One region of the Pseudoxanthomonas sp. 68-E7 genome, then DNA from elsewhere that is predicted to be linked to it. Evidence: riboswitches for the same ligand, from Rfam matches in the RefSeq annotation. Region 1 holds a riboswitch; the other holds the start of a gene.
The links. Region 1 has a riboswitch for glycine ahead of AC3DE2_RS00925 (trimeric intracellular cation channel family protein). Riboswitches for the same ligand answer to the same signal wherever they lie in the genome.
Positions count from the first base shown of each region.

Region 2: linked by a shared signal. The riboswitch ahead of gcvP (aminomethyl-transferring glycine dehydrogenase) and the one ahead of AC3DE2_RS00925 (trimeric intracellular cation channel family protein) in region 1 are both predicted to bind glycine.

Region 1 covers NZ_JBYMTI010000001.1:192,863-197,640, reverse strand. The annotation lists gene AC3DE2_RS00935 (acyltransferase family protein) at 1-661, shown strand, start outside; gene AC3DE2_RS00930 (GNAT family N-acetyltransferase) at 1,036-1,542, opposite strand; glycine riboswitch at 1,598-1,686, shown strand; glycine riboswitch at 1,701-1,792, shown strand; gene AC3DE2_RS00925 (trimeric intracellular cation channel family protein) at 1,903-2,520, shown strand; gene AC3DE2_RS00920 (3-deoxy-7-phosphoheptulonate synthase) at 2,708-3,781, opposite strand; gene groL (chaperonin GroEL) at 4,122-4,778, opposite strand, start outside.
Region 2 covers NZ_JBYMTI010000006.1:257,195-261,972, reverse strand. The annotation lists gene AC3DE2_RS16055 (hypothetical protein) at 1-165, opposite strand, end outside; gene AC3DE2_RS16050 (multidrug effflux MFS transporter) at 187-1,443, opposite strand; gene AC3DE2_RS16045 (VOC family protein) at 1,440-1,898, opposite strand; glycine riboswitch at 2,064-2,176, shown strand; gene gcvP (aminomethyl-transferring glycine dehydrogenase) at 2,229-4,778, shown strand, end outside.

The DNA.
Region 1 (4,778 bases):
CGATGCCGGCGTGCGCCTGTTCGCCTCGCCGATCGGCCCGCTGCTGCTTGCGATACCGCTGGGATCCGCGCTGGCCACGCATGCCTCGTGGTTCGCCTGGTTTGGCATCCCGACACCGGACCAGTCGTTGTATCCCAGCCTGGCGGCGTGGATCGCTTTCGGCAGCGCCTTCGGCCTGGGTTGGCTGCTGCATCGGCAACCGCAACTGTTGCGGGGCTGGGCCGGCCACTGGCCACTGCACCTGGCGATTGCGGTCGTGGCGACCATCGGCTGCATGCTGCACATCGGGCTTGCGCCGCAACTGGTCGCCGCGCCCCGGGACATGGTTACGCTGGCCTACGCGGTGGCCTATTCCATCGCCGGCTGGAGCTGGAGCTTCGCCCTGGTTGGCATGGGGCTGCGCTTCCTGTCCGGACACAGCCGGATTCGCCGCTACCTGGCCGATGCTTCGTACTGGATCTATTTCGCGCACCTGCCGGTGGTGATGGCGATGCAGGTGGCGATGTCGCGCGTGCAATGGCCGTGGTTCGTGGAGTTCCTGGTGGTCTTGTTGGTTTCGATGGCGCTGCTGCTGTCAAGCTACGACCTGCTGGTACGCAACAGCTTCATCGGCGCCTGGCTCAACGGGCGGCGCAAGCCGCGCGGGTTGGAATACCGCTGAAGCGCTGTTGCGGGTTGACGTCCTTCATGACCCTCTTGACCCGCCATTCGGATGTTGAAAGTGAAAAGGAGCGGGTCCCGGCGTGGCAGGTGACGGTGGGTTTGTTTTTGGCGCGGAGAGCAAATCCCCCTCGGTCCCCCTTCTTCGAAGGGGGAGGAAAAGCAGAGCACTTCCAGTGCTCTTTTAGCCCCCTTTAAAAAAGAGGGCGGGCGTCCGCGCAGCGGGCGACGGGGGATTTGCTTTTGGGGCTGAGCACAAATCCCCTCAATCCCCCTTCTCCGAAGGGCGAAGCAAAGGAAGGCGGAGATGCGGCATCCGCGGATGGATGCCATTTTTCCGAACCGCAGCAGGACGCGCGCCTGCCGGCGACTTCGTCAGGAAGCCTCGAACGCCAGGCTGTAACTCACCGCGCCCTGCGGACGACTGCCATCGAAGGTCAGCGCCATGAAGTATTCGGCCGGCGCGCCTTCGTAGCGCAACGCGGCGTCGTGCGCGAATCCGAAGCGCGCGTAGTAACCGGGATCCCCCAGCACCACGCAGCCACCCGCGCCGGCCTGGCGCAGCCGGGCCAAGCCGGCTTCGATCAGCGCGGCACCGACGCCCACGCCCTGTCGATCCGGCGCCACCGCCACCGGTCCCAGTCCGTACCAGCCGGCTGCGCCGTCGTCGATGACCACCGGCGAAAACGCCACATGTCCGATCACCCGGCCGCCCTGTTCCGCCAGCAGCGCCAGGCTCAGTTCGGCGCGCGCGCGCAGGGCGTCGACTATCGCCGCCTCGGTGCCGCTGCTGTGCTCGGCGCCGGCGAAGGCCTCGCTGATCAGGGCGCGGATGGCGGGCAGGTCGGAGGGCGTTTCGGTGCGCAGGGCGTAGGCGATCATGGCGACAGGTGGACGAACGGAGCCGGCATTTTCACATCCGGCTCTGCTAAAGTGCGCGCCGGATGCAGGAGAGTGGAGCCACGCGGCTCCCGCCGAAGGCGCAGGCTCCCATAATCGCTCAGGCCCGGTTGCCGTCGGCAGCCATCCACTGCGTCCACCCACGCCGATCTGGAGAGAGGTCTTCGATGACCCGCCGAAGGGGCAAGCGGCCCACGCCGCCGAACTCTCAGGCAAAAGGACAGCGGGAGCGGCACCGGATTCCGGTCTTGATGCGAGCGCCTTGCCCCGCGCGCCCCTGGCGCGTGGCTGCCGCGTGCGCACCCACGCCGGTTCCGGCCACTTTCCTGCCGGATACCCGACATGTTGCTGTCCCTGATCTACCTCGTCGCCATCACCGCCGAAGCCATGACCGGCGCGCTGTCCGCCGGCCGCCGGCGGATGGATCTGTTCGGCGTCGTCATCATCGCCTCGGTCACCGCGCTCGGCGGCGGTTCACTGCGTGACATCGTGCTGGGCCACTATCCCCTGGGCTGGGTCAAGCATCCCGAGTACCTGGGCTACACGATTGGCGCAGCCATCGTCGCCACCTTCGTCGCCCGCTGGATGCACCACCTGCGCCAGGCCTTCCTGTGGCTGGATGCGCTGGGCCTGGTCGCCTTCACCCTGATCGGCTGCGCGATCGCGCGCGAGGCCGGGCACGCGCCGGTGATCGTGGTGATCGCCGGCATGCTCACCGGCACCTTCGGCGGTGTCCTGCGCGACGTGCTCTGCAATGAAATCCCGCTGCTGTTCCACAAGGAACTGTATGCCAGCGTGTCGCTGCTCACCGGCGCGGCGTATCTGCTCCTGCTGCATGAGGGAGTGAACGAGTCCACCACCACGCTGGGCTGCCTGGGCGGTGGCTTCCTGCTGCGGCTGATGGCGATCCGCTACAACTGGGACGTGCCGAAGTTCGTCTACCGCGACGAAGTCCACTGACCGGCCGCGAGCCCTTCCCCAATAAGCCGCGCAAGCAAATCACACGCGGTGGCAGGAAAGGACATCACCGTGGCGAAGACCTCCGCACCACGCAGGAGCGGCTCCGGGAACTGCGCCGGCGATCCGGAGAGAGGGAGACGGATCGCCTTCGCACCCGGGCCACTCCTGCGGCCCGCGATTTTTCCCGTTACGCCGCCTGCGACACGTTGCGTTCGCGGCGGCGGCGCACCGCGGCCGCCAGTCGTTCCAGCACCGCGACCGAACGATCCCAGCCGATGCAGCCATCAGTGATGCTCTGCCCGTAGGCCAGCGTCTGGCCCGGTACCAGATCCTGGCGGCCGGCGACCAGATGGCTTTCGATCATGGCGCCGATGATGCGGGTCTCGCCGGCCTCGATCTGCGCGGCGATGTCCTCGATGACCGCGGGCTGGTTCTCGGGATCCTTCAGGCTGTTGGCGTGGCTGGCGTCGATCATCAGGCGCGGCGCCAGGCCGGCCTTCGCCAGCACCCGGCTGGCCGCCTCGACGCTGCCGGCGTCGTAGTTCGGCGCCTTGCCGCCGCGCAGGATCACGTGGCAATCCGGATTGCCGGTGGTGGCGGCAATGGCCGATCGGCCTTCCTTGGTGACGGCCAGGAAATGATGCGGATGCGAAGCCGCGTTGACCGCGTCGGCGGCGATCTTCACGTTGCCGTCGGTGCCGTTCTTGAAGCCGACCGGGCACGACAGGCCGGAGGCGAGTTCACGATGGATCTGGCTCTCGGTGGTGCGTGCGCCGATCGCGCCCCATGCCACCAGGTCGGCGATGTACTGCGGCGAGGTGGTGTCCAGGTATTCGCAGCCAGCCGGCAGGCCCAGGCGATTGATGTTGCGCAGCAGGCCGCGCGCCAGGCGCAGGCCTTCGTTGATGCGGAAGCTGCCGTCCAGGCCGGGGTCGTTGATCAACCCTTTCCAGCCCACCGTGGTGCGCGGCTTCTCGAAATACACGCGCATGACGATTTCCAGTTCCCCGCCCAGCGCATCACGCAAGGGGCGCAGGCGCTGCGCGTACTCCATCGCGGCGATGGGATCGTGGATGGAACAGGGACCGATCACCACCGCCAGGCGGTCGTCGCGGCCCTGCAGGATCTCGTGCAGCGCCTGCCGGCTGCGGGTGACGGTTTCGGATACGGCTTCATCGCAGGGCAGTTCCGCGATCACCTCGGCGGGAGGCGTGAGCGGTTCCAGCTTGCGGATGCGCAGGTCGTCGGTATGGGGCGCCATCGGGGAATCTCCAGGTTGTTTGTCTGTTTTCGATGTCGCCAGCCCCGGAAGCAAAAAAGCCGCCAGGTTCGCTGGCGGCTTTCGGGAATGCGTCTGAACGTTTCGTCAGGGTGAGCGCAGTCCTTCCTCCGCCAGCGGCATCGGAAAGTAGTACCAAAAGTAAAAGCTGGCGCGGGCTGCGTTCATGAGGGTGCATTGATAGCACAGGTTTGCCGCGATGCAAAATGTTTCATTTGCAAGCACCCGGCCCTTCCCACTGGAGCAGCCTGCGGTGGCCCAAAGAAAAACCCCGCCTTGCGGCGGGGTTTTCCGGTGTCGCGGTACCGCGTGGAAAGCCGGATCAGAAATCCATGCCGCCCATGCCGCCCATGCCACCGCCCGGCGGCATCGCCGGCTCGTCCTTCTTCGGGGCCTCGGCCACCATCGCTTCGGTGGTGATCATCAGGCCGGCGATGGACGCGGCGTTCTGCAGCGCGGTGCGGGTGACCTTGGTCGGATCCAGGATGCCGAACTCGACCATGTCGCCGAACTCGCCGTTGGCGGCGTTGTAGCCGAAGTTGCCCGAACCGTCCTTGACCTTGTTGACGATCACGGAGGGCTCTTCGCCGGCGTTGGTGACGATTTCGCGCAGCGGGGCTTCCATCGCGCGCAGGGCGATCTGGATGCCGTGGGTCTGGTCTTCGTTGATGCCCTTCAGGCCTTCGATGGCGGCCTTGGCACGGATCAGGGCGACGCCGCCGCCCGGGACCACGCCTTCCTCGACGGCCGCACGGGTGGCGTGCAGGGCGTCTTCGACGCGCGCCTTCTTTTCCTTCATCTCGACTTCGGTGGCGGCACCGACCTTGATGACGGCCACGCCGCCGGCCAGTTTGGCCACGCGCTCCTGCAGCTTCTCGCGGTCGTAGTCCGAAGAGGTCTCTTCGATCTGCGCCTTGATCTGCTTGATGCGGGCTTCGATGGCGGCGGTGTCGCCGGCGCCGTCGATGATGGTGCTGTT
Region 2 (4,778 bases), on a different contig from region 1:
CACCCACACGCCGGCCTGGCGCACGATACCGGCCAGCAGATCACCCTGCGGATTGCGCAGTTCGGCATGCGGCTCGATCGCCGGCGCGTTCGCGCGGGCCAGGTTGCGCGCCTTGATCACCTTGCGCTTCTTGGCGTCGCGGCGGGCCTTTGAATTCGTGGACATCGGGGATTCCTTGATTGAAGCTCAGATTTGATCGGTGGGTTCCAGCGCCGCGGGTTCCTTCGGGCAGGCCTCGGCGCGCTTGCTCACATGGGCTTCCCAACGCCACATCACCCAACCGCCCAGCGTGAGCACGCCCGCGCCCAGCGCCAGCCACAGGCCATGACGGCTCAGCAGCGCCGAGATCACGCCGGCGATGATGGTGTTGATCAGCAGGTTGCTGAAGGCCTGCAGCGACGAGGCCGCGCCACGCTGGCGCGGATACATGTCGAGGATGGCCAGGGTGAGGATCGGGAAGATCAGCGCCACGCCGAACGCGGACAGGCACATCGGCAACACCGCCCACGGAATGCCGATGGCGTCGCCGGCCCACGCGTTGTAGGCGATGTTGGCGATCGTCGACACGCCCATGCAGGCGAAGCCGATGCGGGTCAACCGGGTGCCGCTGATGCGTCCGGCCGCGCGCCCGGACACGAACGCGCCCAGGGTCATGCCGCCGATGGTGGGCAGGAACAGCCAGGCGAACTGCTGCTCGTTCAGGCCCAGCCGATCCATCACGAAAATGGGCGCCGAGGCGATGTACAGGAAGATGCCGCCGAAACTCAGCGAGCCGGCCAGCGCCAGCCGCTGGAAGCGCGGATTCAGGGCGATGGCGAAGTAATCGCGCAGCAGGTGCTTCGGCGAGACCTTCACCCGCACTTCCGGCGGATGCGTCTCCGGCAACCACACGCCCACCGTCAGCAGCAACAGCAGCGAGAAGCCGGCCAGGAACCAGAAGATCACCGGCCACGCGCTCCAGCCCAGGATCCAGCCGCCGATGATCGGCGCGATCGCCGGGGCGATGCCGAAAATCATCGACACCTGGCTCATCAGCCGCTGCGCGTCGTCGCCGTGCAGCACGTCGCGGATCACCGCGCGGCCGACGATGAAGCCCACGCCGGCGGAGAATCCCTGCAACGCGCGGAACAGCAGCAGCGTGGCCATGTCCTGCGACAGCGCGCAGCCGATCGAGGCCAGCAGGAACACGAACAGGCCGCCCAGGATCACCTTGCGCCGGCCGAACGCGTCCGACAGCGGACCATGCACCAGGCTCATCAGCGCATAGGTCAGCAGGTACACGCTGATCACCTGCTGCATCGCCAGCTTGTCCACGCCCAGCTGCGAACCCATCGCATTGAACGCGGGGAAGATGGTGTCGATGGAGAACGGGCCGAACATCGCCAGCCCGCCCAGCAACAGGGCCAGGCGGCGGTTGGACGGCAGCTTGCGGACGCCGGTCATGGCGCGCTCCCGGCGGCGGCGGACGGATCCACCGGTGGCGAGGTCGGCGGCCCCTTCAGCTCGACCGTGTTGCCTTCCGGATCCTCCAGGTACTGGGACGGCCCCATGCCGTCGGCACCATAGCGCTCGCCGAACTCGCCCAGGTTCGCCCCGGCCGCCTGCAGGTAGGCCGCCAGCGCCTCGCGATCGAAGGGTTCCACCCGCAGGCACAGATGATCGACATTGCGGCCGCCGGCGCCCGGCGCGGCCCCGCCCAGCCGGCCCAGCTTGCCGTCCACCGGGACCAGGTCGATCAGCGACTCCCCGGCCCGCAGTTGCAGCAGGCCCAGCTCCGGCCGGTCCCGCTCCACGGCGCAGCCCAGCACCCCGCAATAGAAGGCGCGCATGGCCGCCAGGTCGCGGACACGCAGGACCACGTGGTCCAGGCGCAGCAGTCGGAAGGGGGGCGCATTCATGAACAGGGATGCCGGCGCGGGGAGCCGGACATGGTAAGGCCAACCGGGACGGTGCGGGCGGCCGCAGGCTATAATCCGCGCCGCAAGACCAGGTGGGAGAAGCGGGGAAACCCGCTGCCGAAGGCGCAAACGCCCGTAATCGCTCAGGCCCGATACCACCGCCGCTGCAAACACTCTGGAGAGATCGGCCACGCGCCGGCGCCGAAGGGGCACGAAGCACCCCGCGACCTCGTCCGCGGCGCTTCCAAACTCTCAGGCAAAAGGACAGAGGGGCACCCACGTGCGCACTTCGCACGCCCGGCTTCATGCCTTTTCCGGATGCCCCTGCCCATGTCCCAGACTCCGTCCTCGCTTCGCGATCTCGAGCACCACGACGCTTTCATCGCCCGCCACATCGGTCCCAACGATGCCGAAATCGCGCACATGCTGCGCGTGGTCGGCCACGACTCGCTGGAGGCGATGACCGACGCCATCGTCCCGGCCAACATCAAGTCCGCCGCGCCGCTGGCCCTGCCCGCCGCGATGACCGAAGAGGAAGCGCTGGCCAAGATCCGCGCCGTCGCCGACAAGAACCAGGTGTTCAGGAGCTTCATCGGCCAGGGCTACTACGGCACCCACACCCCCAAGGTGATCCTGCGCAACATCCTGGAGAACCCGGCCTGGTACACCGCCTACACCCCGTACCAGGCGGAAATCTCGCAGGGCCGCATGGAAGCGCTGATCAACTTCCAGACCATGATCACCGACCTGACCGGCATGGAAATCGCCAGCGCCTCGCTGCTGGACGAAGCCACCGCCGCCGCCGAGGCGATGACCCTGGCCAAGCGCTCGGCCAAGTCCAAATCCAACGTGTTCCTGGTCGCCGGCGATACCCATCCGCAGACGATCGAAGTGCTGCAGACCCGCGCCGAACCGCTCGGCCTGACCGTCGAGATCGTGCGGTCGACCGACGCGTTCCATGAAAAGCTGGCCGCCGGCGACTACTTCGGCGTGCTGGTGCAGTACCCTGCCTCCAGCGGCTGGCTGGAGGAATGGGGCCGCGACGCGGAGATCATCCATGGCCACCAGGCGCTGTTCGTCATGGCCACCGATCTGCTGGCGCTGACCCTGCTCAAGACCCCGGGCGAAATGGGCGCCGACATCGTGGTCGGCAACACCCAGCGCTTCGGCGTGCCGTTCGGCTTCGGCGGCCCGCACGCGGCCTTCATGGCCTGCCGCGACGCCTACAAGCGCTCCATGCCTGGCCGCCTGATCGGCGTGTCGGTGGACGCCGACGGCAATCCCGCCTACCGCCTGACCCTGCAGACCCGCGAGCAGCACATCCGCCGCGAGAAGGCCACCTCCAACATCTGCACCGCGCAGGTGCTGCTGGCGGTGATGGCCTCGATGTACGCGGTCTACCACGGTCCGGAAGGCCTGACCCGCATCGCCAGCCGGGTGGCCCGCCTGACCGCCATCCTCGCCGAAGGCCTGCGCTCGCTCGGCCATGCGTCCGTGCATGCCAGTGCGTTCGACACCCTGTGCATCGACGCCGGCGACGCCGCCCAGGCGATCCTGGCCCGCGCCAAACTGGCCCGCATCAACCTGCGCGTGCGCGGCAACGGCTCGCTGTGCATCTCGCTGGACGAAACCACCACCCGCGCCGACGTGGAAGCGCTGTGGAGCGTGTTCGCCAATCCCGGCGCCTCCCTGCCGACCATCGACGCGCTGGACGCCACCGCGCCGTCGCTGATTCCGGAAGCCCTGCGCCGCACCAGCGCGTTCCTGACCCACCCGGTGTTCAACACCCACCACAGCGAGCACGAGCTGCTGCGCTACATGCGCGCGCTCGCTGACAAGGATCTGGCGATGGATCGCACCATGATCCCGCTGGGCAGCTGCACCATGAAGCTCAACGCCACCGCCGAGATGATCCCGGTGACCTGGCCGGAGTTCGGCAACCTGCATCCGCTGGCGCCCGCCGACCAGGCGCAGGGCTACAAGGAACTGATCGACGGCCTGGAAGCCATGCTGGTCGAATGCACCGGCTACGACTCGGTCAGCCTGCAGCCCAACTCCGGCGCGCAGGGCGAGTACGCCGGCCTGCTGGCCATCCGCGCCTACCACCGCTCGCGCGGCGAGGCCAAGCGCGACATCTGCCTGATTCCCGAATCCGCGCACGGCACAAACCCGGCCAGCGCGCAGATGTGCGGCATGCAGGTGGTGGTCACCAAGTGCGACAGCAACGGCAACGTCGATGTCGAGGACATCCGCCGCGCCGCCGAGAAGTACAGCGATCGCCTGGCCGCGATCATGATGACCTACCCCTCCACCCACGGCGTGTTCGAAGAGGACGTGGTGGAGATCTGCAACATCATCCACCAGCATGGCGGCCAGGTGTACACCGACGGCGCCAACATGAACGCGCTGGTCGGCGTGGCCAAGCCGGGCAAGTGGGGTTCGGACGTTTCCCACCTCAACCTGCACAAGACCTTCTGCATTCCGCACGGCGGCGGCGGCCCGGGCGTGGGCCCGTGCGCGGTCAAGTCGCACTTGGCACCGTTCCTGCCGCGCACGCTGGGCGGCGAAGGCGACGTGGGCATGGTGTCGGCGGCCAGCTTCGGCAGCGCCAGCATCCTGCCGATCAGCTGGATGTACATCACCCTGATGGGCGCGGCCGGCCTGCGCAAGGCCACCCAGGTGGCGCTGCTCAACGCCAACTACATCGCCAAGCGCCTGGCCCCGCACTACGAGACTCTGTACACCGGCCGCAACGGCCTGGTCGCGCATGAGTGCATCCTGGATCTGCGTCCGCTCAAGGACGCCACCGGCATCAGCGCCGAGGACGTGGCCAAGCGCCTGATCGACTTCGGCTTCCACGCCCCCACCCTGAGCTTCCCG